4 regions of the Klebsiella quasipneumoniae subsp. quasipneumoniae genome follow, and region 4 is predicted to be linked to each of the others. Evidence: predicted binding sites of a transcription regulator. Region 4 holds the regulator's gene; each other region holds the start of a gene.
The links. Region 4 encodes Fur, which represses iron uptake genes when iron is present. Its sites were predicted from a motif close to ATAATAATGAGAACNACTATCAA; they were not measured.
Positions count from the first base shown of each region.

Region 1: LGM20_RS23860 (TonB-dependent siderophore receptor) is a predicted target of Fur. The motif match lies at 2,152-2,174, and genes of this name have one in related genera.
Region 2: sufA (Fe-S cluster assembly scaffold SufA) is a predicted target of Fur. The motif match lies at 4,770-4,792, and genes of this name have one in related genera.
Region 3: efeU (iron uptake transporter permease EfeU) is a predicted target of Fur. The motif match lies at 2,600-2,622, and genes of this name have one in related genera.

Region 1 covers NZ_CP084876.1:4,980,524-4,986,680, forward strand. The annotation lists gene LGM20_RS23860 (TonB-dependent siderophore receptor) at 1-1,888, opposite strand, end outside; gene LGM20_RS23865 (MltF family protein) at 2,477-4,057, shown strand; gene ssb1 (single-stranded DNA-binding protein SSB1) at 4,186-4,710, opposite strand; gene uvrA (excinuclease ABC subunit UvrA) at 4,965-6,157, shown strand, end outside.
Region 2 covers NZ_CP084876.1:2,142,595-2,148,751, forward strand. The annotation lists gene LGM20_RS10365 (sugar porter family MFS transporter) at 1-1,025, shown strand, start outside; gene LGM20_RS10370 (Gfo/Idh/MocA family oxidoreductase) at 1,058-2,065, shown strand; gene LGM20_RS10375 (TIM barrel protein) at 2,076-2,855, shown strand; gene iolE (myo-inosose-2 dehydratase) at 2,934-3,830, shown strand; partial or broken gene LGM20_RS10385 (SOS response-associated peptidase family protein) at 4,117-4,316, opposite strand; gene sufA (Fe-S cluster assembly scaffold SufA) at 4,832-5,209, shown strand; gene sufB (Fe-S cluster assembly protein SufB) at 5,212-6,157, shown strand, end outside.
Region 3 covers NZ_CP084876.1:3,321,936-3,328,092, reverse strand. The annotation lists gene putP (sodium/proline symporter PutP) at 1-622, shown strand, start outside; gene LGM20_RS16255 (DUF3574 domain-containing protein) at 757-1,191, shown strand; gene LGM20_RS16250 (NupC/NupG family nucleoside CNT transporter) at 1,223-2,407, opposite strand; gene efeU (iron uptake transporter permease EfeU) at 2,678-3,508, shown strand; gene efeO (iron uptake system protein EfeO) at 3,560-4,687, shown strand; gene efeB (iron uptake transporter deferrochelatase/peroxidase subunit) at 4,692-5,975, shown strand.
Region 4 covers NZ_CP084876.1:3,721,130-3,727,286, reverse strand. The annotation lists gene tcuB (tricarballylate utilization 4Fe-4S protein TcuB) at 1-584, opposite strand, end outside; gene tcuA (FAD-dependent tricarballylate dehydrogenase TcuA) at 571-1,974, opposite strand; gene tcuR (tricarballylate utilization LysR family transcriptional regulator TcuR) at 2,072-2,998, opposite strand; gene fur (ferric iron uptake transcriptional regulator) at 3,126-3,578, opposite strand; gene fldA (flavodoxin FldA) at 3,870-4,400, opposite strand; gene ybfE (LexA regulated protein) at 4,552-4,845, opposite strand; gene ybfF (esterase) at 4,979-5,752, opposite strand; gene seqA (replication initiation negative regulator SeqA) at 5,936-6,157, shown strand, end outside.

The sequences.
Region 1 (6,157 bases), 1.3 Mb from region 4:
TCACTGACAGCCGGTCGCCTGTCGTCTTATTCTTGCTCTGCAGCATCCATGTCAGGTTATTGCTCCAGTTAATCGTCTCCCCCACTGGAAGATTCAGCGTTCCTTCCAGGCCTTCCACTAACGCTTTTGGTACGTTTTCCCACTGATAGATATTGGTGGTACCGTTGCTGGCAGTGCCCACCGCCGCATACCCTGACTCAATCTTGTTGTGATAGTCGTTACGGAACCAGGTAATTCCCGCCTGATAGCCATCATGCTTGTACTCAATACCGATCTCTTTATTGACGCTGGTCTCCGCTTTCAGGTCGCTATTTCCCATCAGATAGCAGGCGGAACTACTGGCGTAACAGCCTTGACCATTGCTGTAGAGAATATAGTTCGGGTTCAACTGGTAGAGGTTAGGCGCCTTGTAAGCGCGGGCAATGCCCAGCTTAAGCGTCCAGTCATCCGTCAGTTCCTGGGACAGATTCAGCGACGGGCTCCAGTTATTACCGACGATGCTGTGGTGATCGAAGCGCAGAGCGGGTGTCAGCATGGTACTGTCCGTTAGCGCCATATTATCTTCGGTAAACAGCGAGAAAATCTCAGCGCTGGAGTACGGGCTACGATCGGTAGCCGATACACCGTCGATCGCCCCGTAAGAGAGCGCCTGGGCTGTCGACACGCCGTCTTTCATCCGCTGCTGGTTCCATTCGGTGCCCAGCGTCAGATTCTGATCGACCCCCAGCGTAAACGGAATATTCACTTCGCTATGTAGCAGAACATCGGCCAGATCGATATCTGAAAACTCGCTACTGGAGAAGATCCCTTCCGTACCGCCCGCCAGCCCTTCATTCATTCGCGAGTTGCGGGTGTGTTCGTACTGGGCATAGCTGTTGCTGGTCACGCCATTATCCCAGCCGCCGGTCCATGTCACGCCATAAGTTTGCCGGTAGAGACGGTTAGTCTCTTTCCCGTACATACTCTTCACCAGCGTACTGGTATTGGTGTTTTGTGTGTCGCCGGCATAGAGGTTGCCCTGGCGGCTGTAGCCGGCCTCAAACTCCAGGGCCTGCATCGGGGCGAATTCCCAGCGCAGCTTACTGTGAATATCTTTGTTCACTACCCCTTCACGTCCGGCTGGATAAGAGCCCGCGTAGGAACCGGTACGCTCAGCTTCATGCCCGGCGTTAATGTCCTGAGCATCGGCCTGGGTTTTACTCAGATTACCCCAGAGATTGAAGCTAACACTGTCTGACAGCGGACCATTGAGGCTAAAGTTGGTACGTTTCGTCGACCCTTCTTTACGGTGCTGCGGAGCATTGATATAGGTATTCCACGACCCATGCCATTCAGGCGTGGTCGGTTTGGTTACGATGTTGACGACCCCGCCCATCGCGCCATTACCATAGCGCGCCGCCGCCGGGCCGCGGATCACATCGATATGATCGATCATCTCTGCCGGCACCCAGTTGGTATCGCCACGGGAATCACGATCGCCGCGCCAGCCATATCGTACCGAGTTACGGCTGGTGACCGGTTTTCCATCGACCAGCACCAGCGTATTCTCTGGCCCCATGCCACGGATATCAATTTGCCGGTTGTTGCCGCGCTGACCGCTAGTGGAGTTACCGGTCAGGTTGACCCCGGGTTGCGTGCGAATTAACTCCGACACATCGCGGGCGGGGGGATGTTTGCGAATCTCCTCTGCGGTAATGGTCGACACGCCCGGCGCCTGCAGGTTCTGCCTGGCAGCGGTCACCACCATCGTTTCCTCCTGGTTTTCGGCCGTTGGGGTGCTCTCGTCACGAGTCGATTGTTCAGTAATATTCTCTGCCGCCTGCAGCTGCACGCTACAGGCGAGCAAAGGAATGACGATCCCCAGCGGGAAGTGAGACGTGTATTTCATAGAATATGCCCTGTTTTCTGTTGCTGTCGGGCATAACGCCTTCCCCAATTGAAAAAACAAGGGGATAAAATACTCGCCTCAGCGCCTCGCCAGATTTTGGCGTAGGTCAGCCCCTTCCCGATAGTCATGGGAAGAAGAAAACAGCATGAGGCATAATAAAATTAAGTGCCCTGTTTCATCATTAGAGAAAAAGCGCTTCGCGCTATTCTTTGATAGCGTAATCCAGACAGCGAATAATAAGAGTAATGTGCTGTGCTACGGTAATAAAAATGAGATTCATTATCAAGGTGATAATAATCAATATCGGATAAAAATAAAATAAACACTAATAATCAAAAGGTTAATACAAAACAGATGAGGAAGCATAAAATAAAAACATTATCATTACTTTCTATTTATCATTAAAAAAACACATTTCCGCCATATTATCTCCATAGTTAAAGTAAAGATAAAAGCACATTAATAGTAAGCGATAAAATGGGAGAAAATGATTTGTCAGCATCGTTATGTTTTTTACGCCCTTGTCGTGCCCGGCTAACGGCGGCCGTTCTGCTAAAATAAACACATCCCCCTGCGGAGTGTTCCTCCATGAACGCCAACTTGCTATCACGCCTGTTTATCGCCTGGCTCACCTGCCTCGCGACGCTGTTATTCGCCCCTATCCTGCTTGCGGCGGAGGCGGAAAAAGCGCCGCCGGTGGCAACCGAAGATAACACGCTGTCGATCCATATCGACGACATGCTGCAGCCGTGGAAAGGCGATCTGCCTGGCATGCTTGATCGGCGCACCATCCGGGTATTAACCACCTACAGCAAGACCTTCTTTTTTATTGATAAGGGAACCCAACGCGGAGCGACGCACGACATTTTCATGGCGCTGGAAAACGATCTGAATAAACAGCTGGCCAGGGATAAAAAGCTGAAACAGCGCCACCTGAAGCTACATATCGTTTTCGTGCCGGTCAGCCGGGATAATCTCTTCACCGCGCTCAATGAAGGTAAAGGGGATATCGTCGCCGCCAACCTGACCATCACTCCGTCGCGGGAAGCCCAGGCCGCTTTCGCTCAGCCGCTCTACAGCGGCGTCAAAGAGTTGCTGATCTCCGGCCCGGCGTCGCCAAAGGTCGACAGCCTGGAGCAGCTTTCCGGTCAAACGGTCTTTGTTCGCCGCTCCTCCAGCTATTACGACAGTCTGCAAGCGCTGAACGCCCGATTTGCCAGTGAGTCAAGACCGCCGGTTACCCTGGAAGCGGCGCCGGAAGCGCTGGAGGATGAAGATCTGCTGGAAATGCTCAACGCCGGGCTGGTGCCGTTGATCGTCGTCGATCAGCATAAAGCTGTTTTCTGGAAACAGGTGTTTCCGAAAATCCAGGTCCATGACAACGTGGTGCTGCGCGACGGCGGCAACATTGCGTGGGCGGTACGCCAGGACAGTCCGCAGCTGCTGGCGCTGCTGAACAACTTTGTGAAAAAGAATCGTCAGGGCACCACGCTGGGCAATACTCTCCTGCTGCGTTACCTGAAAAACGCTAAATATGTCAAAAATGCCGCAGCGAGTCAGGAACGGCGCAAGTTCCTCGCCATGGTGGACGTCTTCCGCAAATATGGCGATCGCTACGATGTCGACTGGCTGCTGATGGCGGCCCAGGGATACCAGGAGTCGCGGCTGAACCAGTCGGTTCGAAGCCACGTCGGCGCCGTCGGGGTGATGCAGGTGATGCCCAGCACCGGAAGAGAGCTGAAGGTGGGTGATATTAAACAGCTGGATCCCAACATTCATGCTGGCGTGAAATATATGCGCTGGATGATAGATCGATACTATGCTGATGAGCCCATGACCCGGCTGGATAAAGCGCTATTTACCTTTGCTTCCTACAACGCCGGTCCAGCGCGTATCGCCCGCCTGCGCACCATGACCAAACAGCGCGGGTTTGATCCAAACGTCTGGTTCGGTAATGTCGAAAATCTGGCGGCAGAAAAAATCGGCGCGGAAACGGTGACCTACGTCAGCAATATCTATAAGTATTACATCGCCTATCGGCTGATCGTCGATGACATGGCCCGCAAACAGAAAGCGACGGCCGCGCCGCGGCAGAGGCCAGCGACACAGCCCGCCGCACCGCAGCCAGGCGTGGCGACGCCCGCAACCGCTCAGGTGCCCGCAGCCTGAAGCGCTCGCGATCCGCGATCAGTGGTCAAAACGACTCCTGAGGCGGCGGTGGAATAATCATAAAAAAAGCCCCGTCGAAACCGGGGCTTTCTGTTTTAACTACGCGGATATTGCGTCTAAGGCAAGCCTTAGAACGGGATATCGTCGTCGAAGTCCATCGGCGGTTCGTTGGAAGGCGCTGCCGGAGCCTGCTGCTGCGGACGGGACTGCGCGCCGCCGCTGAACTGGTTGCCGCCCTGCGGCTGCTGAGGCTGACCCCAACCGCCCTGCTGCTGGCCGCCACCTGCCGGTGCGCCGCCGCCCTGACGGCCGCCCAGCATCTGCATGGTGCCGCCAACGTTCACCACCACTTCAGTGGTGTATTTGTCCTGACCGGATTGATCGGTCCACTTGCGGGTACGCAGCTGGCCTTCAATGTACACCTGAGAGCCTTTACGCAGGTACTCACCAGCGACTTCCGCCAGTTTGCCGAACAGCACAACGCGGTGCCATTCAGTCTGCTCTTTCATTTCGCCGGTCTGCTTGTCACGCCAGGATTCGGAAGTTGCCAGCGTGAAGTTGGCGACTGCGCCGCCACTTGGCATGTAGCGTACTTCCGGGTCCTGCCCCAGATTACCGACGAGAATCACCTTGTTTACGCCTCTGCTGGCCATGATCGAATCTCCTGAATAATACGTTTTGTATAAGTGTAAACCGGGAATTCTAACACCACAAAGGGACAATTTGATAGCTGCTAAGCCAATTCCAGAAAACATGCCGCCGCTATGCAAATTTTCACACGCTTCCCGCAGCGCCATTCCAATACTGTATATTCAGACAGGTTAAATTGTGTCATAATTAGCCGTTTCTGCCGTTTGTCCTTCAAGCAAACCAGGCAATCCGTGTATCTACCTACCGGGAAAGGTGAATGGATAAGATCGAAGTTCGGGGCGCCCGCACCCATAATCTCAAAAACATCAACCTCGTTATCCCGCGCGACAAACTCATTGTCGTCACCGGGCTTTCCGGGTCTGGCAAATCTTCACTGGCTTTCGACACCCTGTATGCCGAAGGCCAGCGTCGCTACGTCGAATCGCTCTCCGCCTATGCGCGACAGTTCCTGTCGCTGATGGAGAAGCCGGACGTCGACCATATCGAAGGGCTGTCGCCGGCGATTTCCATCGAACAGAAATCAACCTCTCACAACCCCCGCTCGACGGTGGGTACTATTACCGAAATTCACGACTACCTGCGTCTGCTGTACGCCCGCGTCGGCGAGCCGCGCTGTCCGGACCACGACGTGCCGCTGGCGGCGCAGACCGTCAGCCAGATGGTCGATAACGTCCTCGCCCAGCCGGAAGGCCTGCGTCTGATGCTGCTGGCGCCCATTATTAAAGAGCGTAAGGGCGAGCACACCAAAACCCTGGAAAACCTCGCCAGCCAGGGCTATATCCGCGCACGGATAGACGGCGAAGTCTGCGATCTCTCGGATCCGCCGAAGCTGGAGCTGCAGAAGAAACACACCATCGAGGTGGTAATTGACCGCTTCAAGGTGCGCGACGATCTGGCGCAACGTCTGGCCGAGTCGTTTGAAACCGCGCTGGAGCTCTCCGGCGGTACCGCCATCGTGGCCAATATGGATGATGAGAAAGCGGAAGAACTGCTGTTTTCCGCCAACTTCGCCTGCCCGATCTGCGGCTACAGCATGCGCGAGCTGGAGCCGCGCCTGTTCTCCTTCAACAACCCGGCGGGCGCCTGCCCGACCTGCGACGGCCTCGGCGTGCAGCAATATTTCGATCCCGATCGCGTGGTGCAAAATCCGGAGCTGTCGCTGGCGGGCGGCGCCATCCGCGGCTGGGATCGGCGTAACTTCTACTACTTCCAGATGCTGAAGTCGCTGGCGGAGCACTACAAGTTCGACGTCGAAGCGCCGTGGGGCACTCTCAGCGCCAGCGTGCAGAAAGTGGTCCTGTACGGTTCCGGTAAAGAGAATATTGAATTCAAATACATGAACGACCGCGGCGACACCTCGGTACGCCGCCATCCGTTCGAAGGCGTGCTGCATAACATGGAGCGCCGCTACAAAGAGACGGAATCCAGCGCGGTGCGCGAAGAGCTGGC
Region 2 (6,157 bases), 1.6 Mb from region 4:
AGATGCTGATGGTAGGCGGTCAATTAGTTGTTTACATCGTAAATTACCTGATTGCCAGAGGAATGGCGCATGAATGGGTCGTGTCTATGGGCTGGCGTTGGATGCTGGCATCTGCACTCATTCCCTGCGTGCTATTCCTTGTGATGGCTTTCTTTATGCCAGAATCGCCACGCTGGTATGCGATGCGCAACCAGAGAGAAAAGTCACTGAAGGTACTGACCTCGCTGTCCAACCCAGGACATGCCGAGCGTTTATATGCTGATATTCGCATCTCCATCGCCACCGATTCTGCTTTGCAGAGTACACCAACATCTCATGGCATTCTGCGGGATAAAAAATCGTCTTACATCCTGTGGATAGGCTGCGCTATCGCCGTCTTACAGCAGGTCTCCGGCATCAATATCCTGATGTACTTTGCGCCTTCACTTCTACAAAACGTTACCGGAAACACACAGGATTCCCTCTTTCAGAGTATTTTCCTTGGCCTCGCACTATTGGCTGGAGTGAGCATTGCGCTGGTGGCCTTTGACCGCGTCGGACGAATCCCCTTGCTACGCTGGGGGGCATTGGGCTGTGCTGCCTTCCTGTTATTCACCTCATGGGCCTTTATGAGTGAAGCAAAAGGGTATCTCCCGGTCGTCGGCTTAGTCGGATTTATTTTTGTGTTTGGTATGTCCTGGAGCCTCGGAGCCTGGTTACTGATATCTGAGATCTTCCCTAATCGCATGCGGGCCGTTGCCATGGGTTATGCGTTTTGCTCCCTGTGGATTTCGAACTTCATCGTTACTCAGAGCTTCCCGATGATGAACCGCAATCCTGTATTAATGGAGCATTTCCATGGGGCATTCCCTCTGCTGTTATGCAGCGGATTCAGCATTATCGCTTTCTGGTTTGTTGGCCGTTTTCTGCCGGAAACCAAGGGTGTTTCGCTGGAACATATCGAACCGTTAATGCTTTCAAAATCCCGTCGGTTTGGCGGCGAGCAGGAGATGCTCGTCACGCCAAAATCTGTTTCGCAAAAATAATTAACCAATACCCTATATCTAAGGAGAATGAGATGTCAGTTAAAAACATTGTACGCATCGGTCTTATTGGCGCAGGTCGTATGGGCAGTTTTCATGGTGAAACTGTTGCTCAACGTGTACCAGGCGCAACTCTGATTGCCGTTGCCGATCCGGTTCCGGGCGCAGCAGAAAAATTAGCCGCCAGACTGGGAGCAAAAAAATCGTATACGGATCCGCAAGATCTGCTGAACGATCCTGAAATCGATGCCGTTGTGATCGCTTCTCCGGCACGTACCCACGCTGAACTGGTCGTCGCCGCAGCCAAAGCGGGTAAAGGTGTATTTTGTGAGAAGCCAATGGCAGTCACCCTGGAAGATGCAGATAAAGCCATTAATGCGGCTAAAACAGCCGGAGTTGCTCTACAGGTAGGTTTCAACCGTCGATTTGCTAGTGGTTTTGCTACAGCGTATGAAGAGATAAAAGCGGGTAAAATTGGCGTACCACAACTGTTGCGTTCAACGACTCGCGACCCCGGTCTGGGGGATCCAACGCCAATCCCGCACTGGACCATTTTCCTTGAAACACTGATCCACGATTTTGACATCCTGCTGCACCTTAATCCGGGCGCGAAACCCACCCGTGTTTATGCGGTTGCCGATGCATTAGTGCGGCCCGATTTTAAAGATCGTGGCCTGCTGGACACCGCAGTCGTGAATATTTGCTTCGACAATGGTGCGTTCGCCACTGCTGAAGCTAACTTCCAGGCAGTGTATGGCTATGACGTTCGTGGTGAGGTTTTCGGTAGTAAAGGTATGTTACAGGCAGGAAATATCAATGTGAACAACTGCGTGCGTTACACCGCTGACGGTATCTCTATTGACACAGCACGTCGTGATACTGACCTACTTCATGATGCCTATGTTGCAGAAGTGACCGACTTCGTACATTGCGTTGCAACGGGCGCCACGCCGAAAGCATCCGGTGAAGATGCACGTAATGCATTGGAAGTCGCGCTGGCATGTATCGCATCTGTTCAACAGTCTCAGCCGATTAAGCTCTAAGGATTAAAATATGTCTACTTACTCACTGTCGGTCTGCGCTGAAATGGTATTCCTTGATCTGCCATTCATTGAGCGCGTTGAACGCATTCACGCTATGGGATTTGGCGTGGAGATTTGGGACTGGACCCAAAAAGATATTGATGCGCTGGTGAAAACCGGTGCCCGCTTTACCTCAATGACAGGCTACATCTCTGGCAACCTGACCGATGATGAAGCAATTGATCACCTGCTTTCCAGCGCCAGTCAGTCACTCGAGGCCGCTCGCCGCCTTGGCTGCCCGTCTCTCAACTTGCACGGCACAGGACTGAACAATGTTGGTCTCCCGGTGAAACCAGTTGAAATTGTAACGGGTGAAATGTGGCTGAAAGCGAAAAAGACGCTGGATGCCCTTGCAGCTATGGGGGAGAAAACAGGCAAGGTATTCACTTTGGAAAACCTGAATACCGCCGTTGATCATCCGGGAACACCTTTCGCTAAAGCAGAGGATACTATGGCCCTGGTGAGCGCAGTGAACAGCCCATACCTGAAAATGAATCTGGATATTTATCACGCGCAGATCGGTGAAGGTAACCTGGTCGAGCTTATCCGCAAATGTGAGAAACATATCGGTGAAATTCAGGTTGCCGATGTTCCGGGCCGTAAAGAGCCGGGTACCGGTGAGATCAACTATAAGGCTGTAGCCCGCGCATTGAAAGGGATTAACTATCAAGGCGTGGTCGCGATGGAAGGTTGGGCATCGGGTGATTCCGTCGTCGCACTTGAAGCCTTCCGCGAAGCGTTCACGCTATAAGAGTTAACATCCTTAAGCGCTCATTTTGCATCGTTTCTAAGCTAAGGAAGCGATGCATTTATTGTAAAGGATAGAATGATGAACGTATCAACACGTATTCATGTTGGCGTTAGCCCGCTCTCCTGGACTAACGATGTACTCGAAGATCTCGGTGGCGACATCCCACTGGAAACCTGTCTGGCAGAAGCGGCGGTGGCTGGCTACAAAGGAATTGAACTTGGCCGAAAGTTTCCGCGATCCATCGACACACTTGAGCCATTACTGAATCAAGCTAAGCTGAAGCTTGCCTCTGGTTGGTATAATGGCCTGATGGCTGAACGAAGTTTTGAGGATGAGTTAGCAGCGGTACACGATCATGCCATGTTATTGAAATCACTGGGTGCAAAAGTCATGGTATATGGTGAGTGCGGCGCAATGCCCGGACTCACGCCACTCGATGAGCCCCTGTCGAAATCTCCTGCCTTAGGACATATTAATCTGCCTCAGTACGCAGAAAAAGTGAATAAGTTGGCCGTCTCTTTATTGAAGAACTATGGTTTACGTCTGGCTTATCATCACCATTTGATGATGGTTGTTGAAACCGACGATGAGCTGAAAGCCTTCCTGAAAGCGACTCATGACTTAGTCGGCATCGTCCTGGACTGTGGGCATGCAACCGCGGCAGGCGTAGATATCGAATGGGTACTTGAAAAGTATGGCAACCGTGTGGCACATGTCCATCTAAAAGATGTACGTGGTGAAGTACTCGATAACGTCATTAACAATAACCTGAGCTTCAATGATGCAGTAAGAGCCGGTCTTTTTACTGTGCCAGGCGAGGGGATAGTTAATTACGCTCCGGTTATTCATTTTCTTAAAAACTCAATCTACGAAGGCTGGATTATCATAGAAGCCGAACAGGATCCTGAAAAAGCACCACCTTTAGAGACAGTAAAAAAAGCGCGCGCATGGGTTAAAAGCGAGCTGGGTATTTAGCATTTGAACAGGTTTGCTGTAGGTTTTTGGCGCTCGTTGAGCGCCTTTTTTGACCTTTGGCCACACCCACCCGTATTTCATTATGTTGAACCGACTAGTTTGTAATAACGATCCCACTGGCCCGGAGGCTGCGACGGGTTGAATTAATTGATTCCAGAAAACGCTTACGACTGTCGCTCAGATCTCGGGAAAGTAATGCTGCCGCTTTATCTGTTTCCTGATCCCTGAGGGCGCTAACAATCTCTACGTTCTCTTTCCAGGCTGGGTTAGTGGGCTCTTTATCCTACCATCCTGGCGCGTAACCCCATTGGACCAGATCGAGGTGCAGCTGTTCATCGCGTTCGTTCACGAGCAAAACTTTAGTCCCCGGCACCACGTTGTAACGCCCAATCGGCTCAGGTCGTATGCAATGTCGCGCTCGGCTTCATCCGCCAGGTATGCAAGATATTCTTCACGGGTTTGTGATTGAGCAAAGCGTCCGCGCATGGTTACCTCCAGTCTTCAGACTGAAAGTATAGATGTTGGAATAGAGTCGGACAGTACAGCAGTGGTTTATGACGGAATCACATCCCCGGTAGAAAAAAAGTGGGCGTCAATCAGGCTGTTTTTCGGGGCATAACGGGGGCAGCAGAGTTGATGGGGACACATTTGGGGACACCAGAATGTCCATTCACGGCCTTGATCGTCCGTCTGTGTAATAGTGTAACTCATTGAATATCCGCTAAGTCACTGAAAGGCGGTTATTTTCATCTCCTATCTCATAAATCGGTATTTTCGATGCATCTTTGCCATTGCGTGCGGTAACAGAACAATATCAGAATAACATATTATAAATCATATGATTAGGTTCGACTTGCGTACCCTGATAATCCCCGGGCAAGGGTCTATGCTTATAAAAAGCGCTAAATGAGGCAATACCCCTGCTGGAGAAGGGTTGAAGTGATAATCATTATCACTAACATGGCGGTATGCCTTGATGGCGCCAACCTGGAGGTCTATCGATGGAAGTACAAGCAGGAACCTTTAATCCCGCCGATTTCAGCTGGCAGGGACTGACCATGACGCCGGCCGCTGCCGCGCATATTCGCGATCTGATGCGCAAGCAGCCTGACAAAAAGGGGCTACGGCTGGGTATCAAAACCAGCGGCTGCGCCGGTTTTGGCTATGTGCTCGAAATGATTGCCGAGCCGGCGCCCGACGATCTGCTCTTTGAATCTGAAGGGGCGAAGCTGTTTGCGCCGCTGCAGGCGATGCCGTTCATTGACGGCACGGAGCTGGATTACGTCCGGGAAGGTTTAAATGAAATCTTTAAATTTCATAACCCGAAAGCGCAGCACGAGTGCGGCTGCGGCGAAAGTTTTGGGGTGCAGGCGGAGTAACTATGTCGCGTAATACTGAAGCAACAGACGATGTCAAAACCTGGACCGGCGGCCCGCTCAATTATAAAGAGGGCTTTTTCACTCGCCTGCAGACCGATGAGCTGGCCAAAGGCATTAATGAAGAGGTGGTTCGCGCCATCTCCGCCCGCCGCAATGAACCGCAGTGGATGCTGGAGTTCCGGCTCAATGCCTACCGGGCGTGGCTGGAGATGGAAGAGCCGCACTGGCTGAAGGCGCATTACGATAAGCTGAATTATCAGGATTACAGCTACTATTCCGCCCCCTCCTGCGGCAACTGCGATGAGACCTGCGCCTCCGAGCCCGGCGCGGTGCAGCAGACCGGGGCCAACACCTTCCTGACCAGCGAGGTGGAAGAAGCCTTTAACCAGCTGGGCGTGCCGGTGCGCGAAGGGCGCGAGGTGGCGGTGGACGCGATATTCGACTCGGTGTCGGTGGCGACCACCTACCGTGAAAAGCTGGCGGAGCAGGGGATCATCTTCTGCTCTTTCGGCGAGGCGATCCACGACCATCCGGAACTGGTGAAAAAGTATCTGGGGACCGTGGTGCCGGGCAATGACAACTTCTTTGCCGCGCTGAACGCCGCGGTGGCTTCGGATGGCACCTTTATCTATGTGCCGAAGGGCGTCCGCTGTCCGATGGAGCTGTCGACCTATTTCCGCATCAACGCCGAAAAGACCGGCCAGTTCGAACGCACCATTCTGGTGGCCGATGAAGGCAGCTACGTCAGCTACATTGAGGGCTGCTCGGCGCCGGTGCGCGACAGCTATCAGCTGCACGCCGCGGTGGTGGAAGTCATCATCCATAAAGACGCGGAAGTGAAATACTCCACGGTGCAGAACTGGTTCCCGGGGGATAACAACACCGGCGGGATCCTCAACTTTGTCACCAAGCGCGCCCTGTGCGAAGGGGAGAACAGCAAAATGTCAT
Region 3 (6,157 bases), 400 kb from region 4:
CAATAGCAACCCGAGCCTGGCGGGCGCGGTTAACCAGAACGCCGAGCGCGTGTTTATCGAACTGGCGCAAATCCTGTTTAACCCATGGATTGCCGGGATCCTGCTGTCGGCGATTCTGGCGGCGGTGATGTCCACTCTGAGCTGTCAGCTGCTGGTCTGCTCCAGCGCGATTACCGAAGACCTGTATAAAGCCTTCCTGCGTAAAAACGCCGGTCAGAAAGAGCTGGTGTGGATGGGCCGGATGATGGTGCTGGTGGTTGCCCTGGTGGCGATTGCCCTGGCGGCCAATCCGGAAAACCGCGTGCTGGGTCTGGTGAGCTATGCCTGGGCCGGCTTCGGCGCCGCCTTTGGTCCGGTGGTGCTGTTCTCGGTGATGTGGTCGCGCATGACCCGTAACGGCGCGCTGGCCGGGATGGTGATTGGCGCCCTGACCGTGATCGTCTGGAAGCAGTTTGGCTGGCTGGGCCTGTATGAAATTATTCCGGGCTTTGTCTTCGGCAGCATCGGGATCGTGGTCTTTAGCCTGCTGGATAAAGCGCCGTCGGCCAGCATGCAGCAGCGCTTCGCCGAAGCGGATGCCCACTACCATACGCCGCCGCCGGTACGCGCCACGGCTGAGTAAGATCAACTGATGTTCACGAGCCCGCCGCTGGCGGGCTTTTTTTTGCCTGTTGCCGGGCCGGAATATTATAACCCTTGCTAATTATTTGAAAATCCGCTGATATTTCCTGACTAATAACAATGAGGATAGCAAAGATGACGTTCAGACAGGGTGCAATGGCGCTGGTGCTGGCAGGGTTACTCAGCGGCTGCGCGGCGGGTGGAAGTTCGTCGACCAGCGCGCCGAAGCCCGGCGCCTGCCCGGCGGATCAGTCCATGGTGCAAACCACGCTTTACTTCGGCCTGAGCCGCCCGGCGGGGAAAGACATCACCCCTGATGAGTGGCAACAGTTTGTCGACCGCGACGTCACGCCGCGTTTTCGCGACGGGCTGACGGTGTTTGACGCTCGCGGCCAGTGGCTGGGCCAGAATGGACAGGTGGTGCGGGAGCAGAGTAAGGCGCTGATGGTGATCCATGGCAACGACGCGCAGAGCGAGGCCGGTATTGAGGCGCTGCGCCAGGGCTATAAATCACGGTTCGCGCAGGAGTCGGTGATGCGTGTCGACCAGCCGGTCTGCGTACAGTTTTGAGTTAACGGCGGGGACAGCCCCGCCGTTTGTCTTACAGCACCAGCCCGGCGAAGCTGGCCGAAAGCAGGCTCACCAGCGTGGCGCTATACACCAGCCGCAGGCCGAAGCGGGAGACAATATTGCCCTGCGGTTCATTCAGGCCTTTGATCGCCCCGGCGATAATGCCGATCGAGGCAAAGTTGGCAAACGATACCAGAAAGACCGAGAGAATGCCGAGCCCGCGCGGCGTCATGCTGGCGGCAATCTTTTGCAGCTCAATCATCGCCACAAATTCGTTAGCGACCAGCTTGGTGGCCATGATGCTGCCGGCGTTCAGCGCATCGCTCAGCGGAATGCCGACAAGCCAGGCCAGCGGATAGAAGACGTAGCCGAGGATCTGCTGGAAGCTGAGGCCAAACAGGGTAGCGAACAGCGCGTTAATGGCGCTGATCAGCGCGATAAAGCCGATCAGCATCGCCAGAATAATCATCGCCACCTTAAAGCCGGCCAGAATATATTCCCCGAGCATTTCAAAGAAACTCTGCGATTCATGCAGCTTCTCCAGCTTTATTTCCTGCTCGCTGCCCGGCCGCGTCGGGTTAATCACCGACAGCACGATAAAGGTGCTGAACATATTCAGGATCAGCGCCGCGACGACGTATTTGGCGTCCAGCATGGTCATATAGGCGCCGACGATCGACAGCGATACGGTCGACATGGCCGTCGCCGCCATGGTGAACAGACGCCGCGAGGAGAGGTCGCCCAGCACGCCTTTGTAGGCGATGAAGTTTTCTGACTGGCCGAGGATCAGTGAGCTGACGGCGTTAAAAGATTCCAGCTTACCCATGCCGTTGACCTTCGACAGCAGGGTGCCAATGACGCGAATAAAAATCGGCAGGATCCGCCAGTGCTGGAGAATACCAATCAGCGCGGAAATAAACACAATCGGACACAGGACGCCAAGGAAAATAAAGGCTAAGCCTTTTTCGCTCATGCCGCCAAAGACGAAATTGGTCCCTTCGGCGGCAAAGCCTAATAGCGAAGCAAAAAAGCCGGAGATATTTTTCACCAGCCACAGGCCGCTTTCGGCGTGCAGGAAAAAGAAAGCGAGCGCTATTTCGATAATAATCAACTGGAGAATATAACGAATACGGATTTTTTGTCTGTCATAGCTGACAAGCCAGGCCAGGGCGAGGATCACCGCCAGCGCCAGCAGGAAATGAAAAAATGCAGTCATGTTGTTCTTTTCGCAGGTCAATAAGGCCGCCATTTAGCCATAGCCGCTGCGACGGGTAAATATCTGACGTAAAAAATCCTTTGCTTATTCTTTTCCCTCATAACAGGCGAATATTTTCATAAGTCATTATTTGCCAGCGATTTATTTACAACTGATCATCATTCTCTGCACATTTTGCTTGTGTTTCTGAGTATTGTAATGATAATCACTATCATAAATATTACCTGTTTTTGCATTCGTTGACGGTGCTTTACATTTAAGGGTATTGGCATGTTTGTCCCATTTCTCATTATGTTACGCGAAGGCCTGGAGGCGGCGCTGATTGTCAGCCTGATCGCCAGCTATCTGAAACGCACCCAGCGCGGCAACTGGATTGGCGTGATGTGGATTGGCGTGATCCTTGCGGCGGCGCTGTGTCTTGGCTTAGGCATTTTTATCAACGAAACCACCGGTGAATTTCCTCAGCGTGAACAGGAGCTGTTCGAAGGGATCGTCGCGGTCATCGCAGTGGTGATCCTGACGTGGATGGTCTTCTGGATGCGCAATGTCTCACGCAACGTCAAGCAGCAGCTGGAGCAGGCCGTGGACAAGGCGCTACAGCGCGGCAATCACCATGGCTGGGCGCTGGTGATGATGGTCTTTTTCGCGGTCGCCCGTGAGGGGCTGGAGTCGGTCTTCTTTCTGCTGGCGGCATTCCAGCAGGATGTCGGCATCTGGCCGCCGCTGGGGGCGCTGCTGGGGCTGGCCACGGCTATCGTGCTGGGCTTCCTGCTCTACTGGGGCGGTATCTGTCTCAACCTCGGCGTGTTCTTCAAATGGACCAGCCTGTTTATCCTGCTGGTGGCCGCTGGCCTGGCCGCGGGGGCGATCCGCGCCTTCCACGAGGCGGGCCTGTGGAACCTGTTCCAGGAGACCGCCTTCGATCTGAGCGCTGTGCTGTCGACGCATACGCTGTTCGGCACGCTGCTGGAAGGGATCTTCGGCTACCAGGAGACGCCAAGCGTCAGCGAAGTGGCTGTTTATCTGCTTTATCTGATCCCGGCGCTGGTGCTGTTTGCGCTGCCGCCGCGAAATAATACGACTGCCTCGCGGGCTGCCTGACCGGGCGCTGCGAGCTTATAAGCGACACTCTACTTACCGAAAGGGATGATCATGATGATTCATTTTCGCCGTAATGCGCTGCGGGTGACCGTGGCCGCGCTGCTCTGCTCTGCATTCGGTGCTCAGGCTGCGGATATCCCGCAGGTCAAAGTCACCGTCAACGATAAACAGTGCGAGCCGATGCAGGTGACCGTTAACGCGGGTAAAACCCAGTTTATTATTCAGAACCACAGCCAGAAAGCGCTGGAGTGGGAGATTCTGAAAGGGGTCATGGTGGTGGAAGAGCGTGAGAACATCGCGCCGGGCTTTACCCAGAAGCTCACCGCGAACCTGCAGCCGGGCGAATATGACATGACCTGCGGCCTGCTCACCAACCCGAAAGGCAAACTGATCGTCACCGGCGCCGCCACCAAAGACGCGGCGAAAGCCGATGCGGTGCTGAGCCTCGGCGAAGCGATCACCGCTTACAAAGCCTATGTGACGGCGGAAACCGCGCAGCTGGTCAGCGGCACCAAAGCCTTTACCGACGCGGTGAAAGCGGGCGATATCGAGAAAGCGAAAGCGCTGTACGCCCCGACGCGCCAGCATTACGAGCGCATCGAGCCGATCGCCGAGCTGTTCTCTGACCTTGACGGCAGCATCGACGCCCGCGAAGACGATTTCGAGAAAAAAGCGGAAGATCCGAAATTCACCGGTTTCCACCGTCTGGAAAAGGCGCTGTTTGGCGATAACAGCGTCAAGGGCATGGAAAAATATGCCGATCAGCTGAACAGCGATGTGCTGGAGCTGCAAAAACGCATCAGCGAGCTGGCGTTCCCGCCGTCAAAAGTCGTGGGCGGTGCGGCAGGATTAATTGAAGAAGTCGCGGCCAGCAAGATCAGCGGTGAAGAAGATCGCTACAGCCATACCGACCTGTGGGACTTCCAGGCCAATATTGACGGTGCCCAGAAAATTGTCGACCTGCTGCGCCCGCAGCTGCAAAAAGAGAACAGCGCGCTGCTGGCGAAAGTGGACGCCAACTTTAAGAAAGTGGACAGTATCCTCAGCAAATACCGCACCAAAGACGGTTTCGAAACTTACGATAAGCTGACCACCGCTGACCGTAATGCGCTGAAAGGGCCGATCACCACCCTGGCGGAAGATCTGGCTCAGCTGCGCGGGATCCTGGGTCTGGACTAAGTCGATGGCACAACAGAAACCACACGACGTGAACGAGCCGTCACGTCGTCGCTTACTGAAAGGGATCGGCGCGCTTGGCGGCGCGCTGGCCATCACCGGCGGCTGCCCGGTGGCACATGCGGCAAAAGCGGAAAGTTCCCCCGGGACGCTCGCACCCGACGCGCGTCAGGAAAAACAGCCATTCTACGGCCGGCATCAGGCGGGCATTCTGACGCCGCAGCAGGCCTCGATGATGCTGGTGGCGTTCGACGTGCTGGCGTCAGATAAAGCCGACCTCGAGCGTCTGTTCCGGCTGCTGACCCAGCGTATCGCCTTTTTAACCCACGGCGGCCCGGCGCCGGATACGCCTAATCCCCGGCTGCCGCCGATGGATTCCGGCATCTTAGGGCCGTGGATTGCCCCGGATAACCTGACCATCACCGTCTCGGTCGGCCATTCGCTGTTTGATGAGCGCTTTGGTCTCGCGGATAAAGTGCCGAGAAAACTGCAGCCGATGACTCGCTTCCCCAATGATTCGCTGGATGCCGCCCTGTGCCATGGCGACCTGCTGCTGCAGATCTGCGCCAATACTCAGGATACGGTGATCCACGCCCTGCGCGATGTCATCAAACATACGCCGGATTTGCTCAGCGTGCGCTGGAAGCGGGAAGGGTTTATCTCCGATAGCGCGGCGCGCAGCAAAGGCAAAGAGACCCCCATCAACCTGCTGGGTTTCAAAGACGGCACCGCTAATCCGGCGAGCCATGACAGCGCGCTGATGGATCAGGTCGTGTGGGTAACGGCGGATCAGGACGAGCCGGCCTGGGCCGTGGGCGGCAGCTATCAGGCGGCGCGCATCATCCAGTTTCACGTCGAGTTCTGGGACCGGACGCCGCTGAAAGAGCAGCAGACGATCTTTGGCCGCGACAAACACACCGGAGCGCCGCTGGGGATGAAAAACGAGCACGATACCCCGGATTACAGCAACGATCCTGGCGGCGAGACGATCGCGCTGGATAGCCATATTCGTCTGGCCAATCCTCGCACGCCGGAAACCCAGTCCAGCCTGATGATGCGCCGCGGCTACAGCTATTCGCTGGGCGTCACTAACGCCGGGCAACTGGATATGGGGCTGTTGTTCGTTTGCTATCAGCACGATCTGGAAAAGGGTTTTCTGACGGTGCAGAAACGGCTTAACGGCGAGGCGCTGGAGGAGTACGTCAAACCCATTGGCGGGGGCTACTTCTTTGTTTTACCCGGCGTAGTGGATGACAAGCACTACCTGGGACAGACGCTGCTGCAGGCCTGATACCGACCCTGTCCGCAAGGGCAGGGCGTTTTCTGCTGTTTTTCTCATTTTTCTTATATTTCCTGCCATGTGTTATATTTCTGTAATACAAATGACCGATAGTCTCCTACACTTGCTTAAGAACTATTTGTTGCGTCATTGTGAAAAATAAGTTGCATTAAGAATCTTTTTTGATGTACTTA
Region 4 (6,157 bases):
GCCTTCGCAATATCAATCGGTTGCGGCTGGCCCGGGGAGATCTCGCGCCAGAAGCGGATCACCCCGCTCATCAGTAAGCCAATCGCCAGCACAAAGACCGAACCAAACATCCACGCCAGCAGGTTATGGGGGAATATCTGGTAGAAGTCGCCCGCCAGCGGCGGATGGCGCAGCGAGCCTTTGAGCCCCATCGCCAGCAGCAGAAAGACAATCAGGCCGCCGACCAGCGCCAGCACGGTGGTCATGCCGGCCCGGCGGTACAGGCTGCCAAAGGCGGCGGGCTGGGCGTAGTGTTGATAGGTCTCGAGCCGGACTTCGGCCATCGCCTTCGGCACGTTAATGGCGAACTCGTGCGGTGGCGCATACTGGCAGGCATGCAGGCAAGCGCCGCAGTTATGGCACAGGTTAGCCAGATAGTTGATATCCGCCTTGCCAAAGGCCAGGCGCTGGGTCATCGCCGGGAACACGGCGCAAAACCCTTCGCAGTAGCGGCAGGCGTTACACACCTGCATCACCCGTTCGACTTCCGCCTCCGGCTCGGTGATGATCTGCGCGTCAATGATCAGCTTTTCAAGCGACTTCATGGTGTTTCTCCTGCTGCGCCGCCCGGGCGGCTTGCTGGCCGGCGATGCGGCCGAAGGTGGTGCCGATCGACATCCCGACGCCGGCGGTGTAGCCCTTGCCCAGCACGTTGCCGGCCATCATTTCCCCGGCGACGAACAGATTACGGCTAGGTTGACCGGCGAAATGGACGGCGGCGGTGTCGTCGACGTAGAGCCCGAGGTAGGTGAAGGTGATCCCCGGCCGCAGGGCGTAGCCGTAGTAAGGCGGCGTATCGATGGGGCGCGCCCAGTGGGTTTTCGCCGGCGTGAGGCCAGAGGTCGCGCAGTTATCCAGGCGGGTGTGATCGAACTGGCCCGGCGCGCAGGCGGCATTATAGTCGGCGATGGTTTGCGCTAACCGTTCGCCGTCCAGCCCCAGCTGGCGAGCCAGTTCCTCGATGGTATTGGCCTGAGCGCCGGGAAAGACGGGGGGCATAAAGTGGCCGATGGCTTTGCTGTCGATGATCGAGTAGCCGATCTGTCCAGGCTGGTGGGCGACCAGTCGGCCCCAGATGGCGTAGCGTTTAGGCCAGAAATCTTCCCCCTCATCATAAAAGCGCACGGCATCGCGGTTGACCACCACCCCCAGCGAAACGCAGTCGACGCGGGTGCAGATCCCGCCGTCATAGAGCGGCGCCCGGGCGTCAATGGCGACGCAGTGGGACTGGGAAGGATCGCCGATGATATCGGCCCCGGCGTCGATCATAAACTTGAGCAGCACCCCCTGGTTGAAGCGCGTGCCGCGGATGAGAAAGTTATCGGCGGGCCATTCGCCGCGGTCATTTTGCCCCCAGGCCTCGCGCAGCCACTCGCGGTTGGATTCAAATCCGCCGGCGGCGAGGACGCAGCTTCTCGCGACAATCCGTTCCTCGCCCGCCAGCGCGGCGACAAATTCACCGTTGCGCAGTTCCAGAGCCTGCACCGGCGTGTTGTAGCGGATCTGCACCCCCATCCGCTCTGCGCTGCGGTAATAGGCATTGACCAGCGCTTTGCCGCCGCCCATAAAAAAGGCGTTGGTGCGGGCCACGTGCAGGGCGCCGGAGAGCGGCGGCTGAAAGTTAACCCCGTGCTGACGCATCCAGTCCCGGCACTGTGACGAGGTGCGGATCACCAGCCGGGCCAGCGCTTCGTTGGTGTTCCCTTCGGTGACGCGCAGCAGATCCTGCCAGTACTCCTCTTCCGGATAGCTGTCGACCAGCACGTCCTGCGGCGCATCGTGCATACAGCGCAGGTTACGCGTGTGCTGCGAATTGCCGCCTCGCCACTCCCGCGGCGCCGCCTCCAGCAGCAGCACCGAGGCGCCGGCTTCCCGGGCGGTTAAGGCGGCGCATAGCGCGGCATTGCCGCCGCCAATGACCAGTACATCCACCATTATCGGCTCCCTTACAATTTAATGGATTGTTAAATTTGTAATGGGAATGTAGGCGGTAACGGCGACGGGGCGCTATGGCGTAACGCTAAAGAGGGGTTTAGTTAACGTAAAGGGTGGCGCCTGGCCAGCGATCGGACTCCACCAGCTGGCGCATGACTTTGCTTAGTATGACCCGTGCCGCAAGGCCTGCCGGGGTGAGCTCATCATCCGACAGGCTGACCAGAAAGTTGGGGCGGCTGAGGACCGGATTAGCGATGCCGATCACCCTCAGCGCCTGATGGTCGAGATGGGAAATAGCGGCCCCGGGCTGCAGAGTGGCGCCCAGTCCGCTGCGCACGGCCTGCATCAGCAGGGCCAGACCGTCAATGTCCGCCACCACCTCAACGCTGAGGCTGTGCTGCTGGCAAACCGCCTCCAGCCTGCCGCGCAGGCCGTGGCCCTGGCTTGGCATAATCAGCGGCAGGGTGGTGAGCTGGTCAGGGGAAACAGGGTCATCCGGCAGCGAGGCCAACAGCGCATGGGTGCCAATCAGGAACAGGCGCTCTTCGAGCACCGGTCTGGCGCTCCAGCGCAGGATCTTCTCCTGCTGGAAGACGATGGCTAAATCCAGCTGGCGGGTGTTGATCATCCGCTCCAGATTCCCGGAGAGGCTTTCCACCAGGTGCAGGCGGACGTCGGGGTAGCTCTCGCGCATCGCGTTGATGAACGGTACGCCAAGAACGGAGGCGGTGCTGGGGGCCATGCCGACGCTGACGTGGCCCGACAGCCGCGCCTCGCGGGCGGCGAGGATGGCATCATCGGCATGACGCAGCGCCAGCTGCGCCTGTGAGTAGAAAGCGAGGCCCGCGCTGGTGGGCGTCACGCCGCGAGAGGTTCGCTGCAGGAGGCGAATGGACAGCTCATTTTCCAGACGCGCGATCTGCTGGCTGAGCGCCGAGACGCCGATATTCAGATCGAGCGCGGCGCGGCCCATGCTGCCGGTTTCAACAATGCGCGTAAAATAGCGTAGCTGGCGAAGTTCCATATCAACTCTCCGGACAAAGCGGGGACTCGCGAGGGTCGCCGCCGGGACGTGAGCGGGAAGCGCGGCAGAAGCGCCCATAAAAAAGCCAACCGGCTGGTTGGCTTTTCAGAGCAGGCGAAGCAGGGAATTACTTTTCCACTGCGTCGTGGGCGTGTTCGTCCTCGCGGCAATCACCTTCCGCACAGTGACCGTACAGATACAGACTGTGGTTGGTCAGGCGGATGCCGTGACGGGAAGCGATTTCACGCTGGCGCGCTTCGATAGAGTCATCACTGAATTCGATCACTTTGCCGCAGTCGAGGCAGATCAGGTGATCGTGGTGATGCTGCTGGGTCAGTTCGAAAACGGATTTACCGCCTTCAAAATTATGACGAGTCACGATACCGGCGTCATCAAACTGGTTGAGGACGCGGTAAACGGTCGCCAGACCAATCTCTTCGCCCATGTCGATCAGGCGTTTATATAAGTCTTCCGCACTGACATGATGGTTATCCGGTTCCTGCAGCACTTCAAGGATTTTCAGTCGAGGAAGTGTGACTTTCAGGCCAGCCTTCTTTAATGCGGTATTGTTGTCAGTCATGCGGAATCTGTCCTGTTGCTAAACGATCTACTTCCTTCAACGGAAGTCATACAGAAATTAACCCGACGTAATGCGTCTCATTATAGAACTGCCACTGGTAAATGAAAACTGCAAGCATCGGGCCTGGTTTGCTGTCAAAAACGAGGCACCAGCTACAAACTGCGTCACGTGCCTCGTAGAATCAGAGGACATTGTACAGATATGTGATTAAAAGTTAAAAACTTGTAGCTATTAGTTTGATTGCTTTTGTCTATTAATACGACGCAACTCAACGATTGCGCCGCTTAATTATCAGGCGTTTTTGATTTCTTCGAGGTGCAGCTCTTCAGCCACCTGCTTCACCCACTTCTCAACGCGCTCGTTGGTCAGTTCCGGCTGACGGTCTTCATCAATGGCGAGGCCGACGAAGTGGTCGTCATCCGCCAGGCCTTTGGAGGCCTCGAAGTGATAGCCGGCAGTCGGCCAGTGGCCAACGATGGTCGCGCCGCGCGGCTCAATGATGTCGCGGATGGTGCCCAGCGCATCGCAGAAGTACTCTGCGTAGTCTTCCTGGTCGCCGCAGCCGAACAGCGCCACCAGCTTGCCGTTAAAGTCGATCTCTTCCAGCGTCGGGAAGAAGTCGTCCCAGTCACACTGGGCTTCACCGTAGTACCAGGTCGGGATGCCGAGCAGCAGGATGTCGTGGGCTTCCAGATCTTCTTTGCTGCTTTTGGCAATGTCGTGAACATCAGCAACATCTTTACCAAGCTGCTTTTGAATCATTTTTGCAATATTTTCGGTGTTGCCGGTGTCGCTGCCAAAAAAGATGCCGATGATTGCCATGAGTAAAATAACCTCTTGAAACTTAAATGATGTGGTAGGGACGCGATGCCCACAGATAACGGCAATCATAGCAGAACAGGCAAGGACGCGGAAACAGCAATCACGCCCGACTGCACACTCTGCTACATGAATGCGGATTTTTCGCGGAAAGTTAGACTTTTCCCTGGCTGCGCAGGGCGGTTAATTGCGTCATCAGCATCTCTTCGATGAGATCGCTGCGGCTCATATTACGCGCTTCCGCCAGTTCGTTAAGGGCATCGACCGCGTCGGCGTTGAGCTTTAGCTCCACGCGCTTCAGCCCGCGCACTTTATCGCGTTTCAGCTGATTACGTTTGTTGATGCGCAGTTGTTCATCGCGCGACAGCGGATTGGTTTTTGGTCTTCCCGGGCGACGCTCGTTTGCGAACAAATCTAATGTCGTACGGTCCGTTTGTTCTTTTGCCATGATTCTGAGTGACTTCGGGGAAACAAGCTGCCGGGCTCTAGCCGGCGCAGATAGCGCGCCATCATACATCAGGCGAACGGCTGCGCCAACGACCGCGGGCATTCTGCGGCGCGGTCGGGCATATTTTAGCCAATCAGGCGCCAATGCTCGTGAGATAGCGGCGGATCGCGCGCAACACCGCTTCGGGTTTCTCGGCATGGACCCAGTGTCCGGCGCCGGCGATGACGTGGGCCCGGGCCTGCGGGAACTGGGCCAGCAGCGCGTCGCGGTAGGCGTCGGTCACGTAGGGTGAGTTGCCGCCGGGAATAAACTGCGTCGGGTGCGGCCAGGCCGGTATGGTTTCCCAGCCGACGATATGCGGGTACTGGTCCCACAGCACCGGGACGTTGAAGCGCCAGTCGCCGTCGACGAAAGATTTCAGCAGGAACTGAATCACTCCCTCTTCCTGCAGATGCTCGCGCATCACCTGCGCCGCCTGCTGGCGGGTGCTGGCGGCGGATTCGCTGACGGCGCGGATAGCGGCGAAGATCTCATCATGGCGGCGAACATGATAATCCACCGGGGCGATATCGATCGCCACCAGACCGTTGATGCGCTCCGGCGCCAGGGCGGTCAGCGCCATCACCGCTTTGCCGCCCATCGAATGGCCGATAAAGGTGGCGCGCTCAATCTGGTGCGCGTCGAGCGTATCGCGCAGATCCTGCGCCATCGCGGGGTAGGTCATCTCTGGCGACCGCGGCGACAAACCGTGGTTGCGCATATCGACCTGCAGAATATCGTGGTCGGCGACCAGGTCGCGGGCGAGGATGCCCAGGTTGTCCAGGCTGCCAAACAGACCGTGGACCAGCACGATCGGGGAGTGGTTGTGCGGATTCTGTGCAGATTGCGCTCGGCTATTTAATTTCATGGCAAAGTTCTTTTTTTCGCTCCGTCGGGTTAGGGTATTATGTTGGACATTCTGCCATCCGGCTGCAAGACCCAGAAGTTTTCTGAGTTTTACCGCCATCCTGGTTTGACGCTATCCGCGGTTGGGATTTGTACTTATAATCCCAACGATTTGTATTCAGAAAAGATATCGCACTGGATTAAGATGAAAACAATTGAAGTTGATGATGAACTCTATCGCTATATTGCCAGCCACACTCTGCATATCGGCGAGAGCGCATCCGACATTTTACGGCGCATGCTGAAATTTTCCGCCGTTTCCCAACCGGCTACACAGGTCAGCAAAGCCGCGCCGGCGCTGGCGCCCGCGCCTGCCGTTGAGGTGAAACCCGCTAACCCGGCGAAAGATAAAGTCCGCGCCATGCGC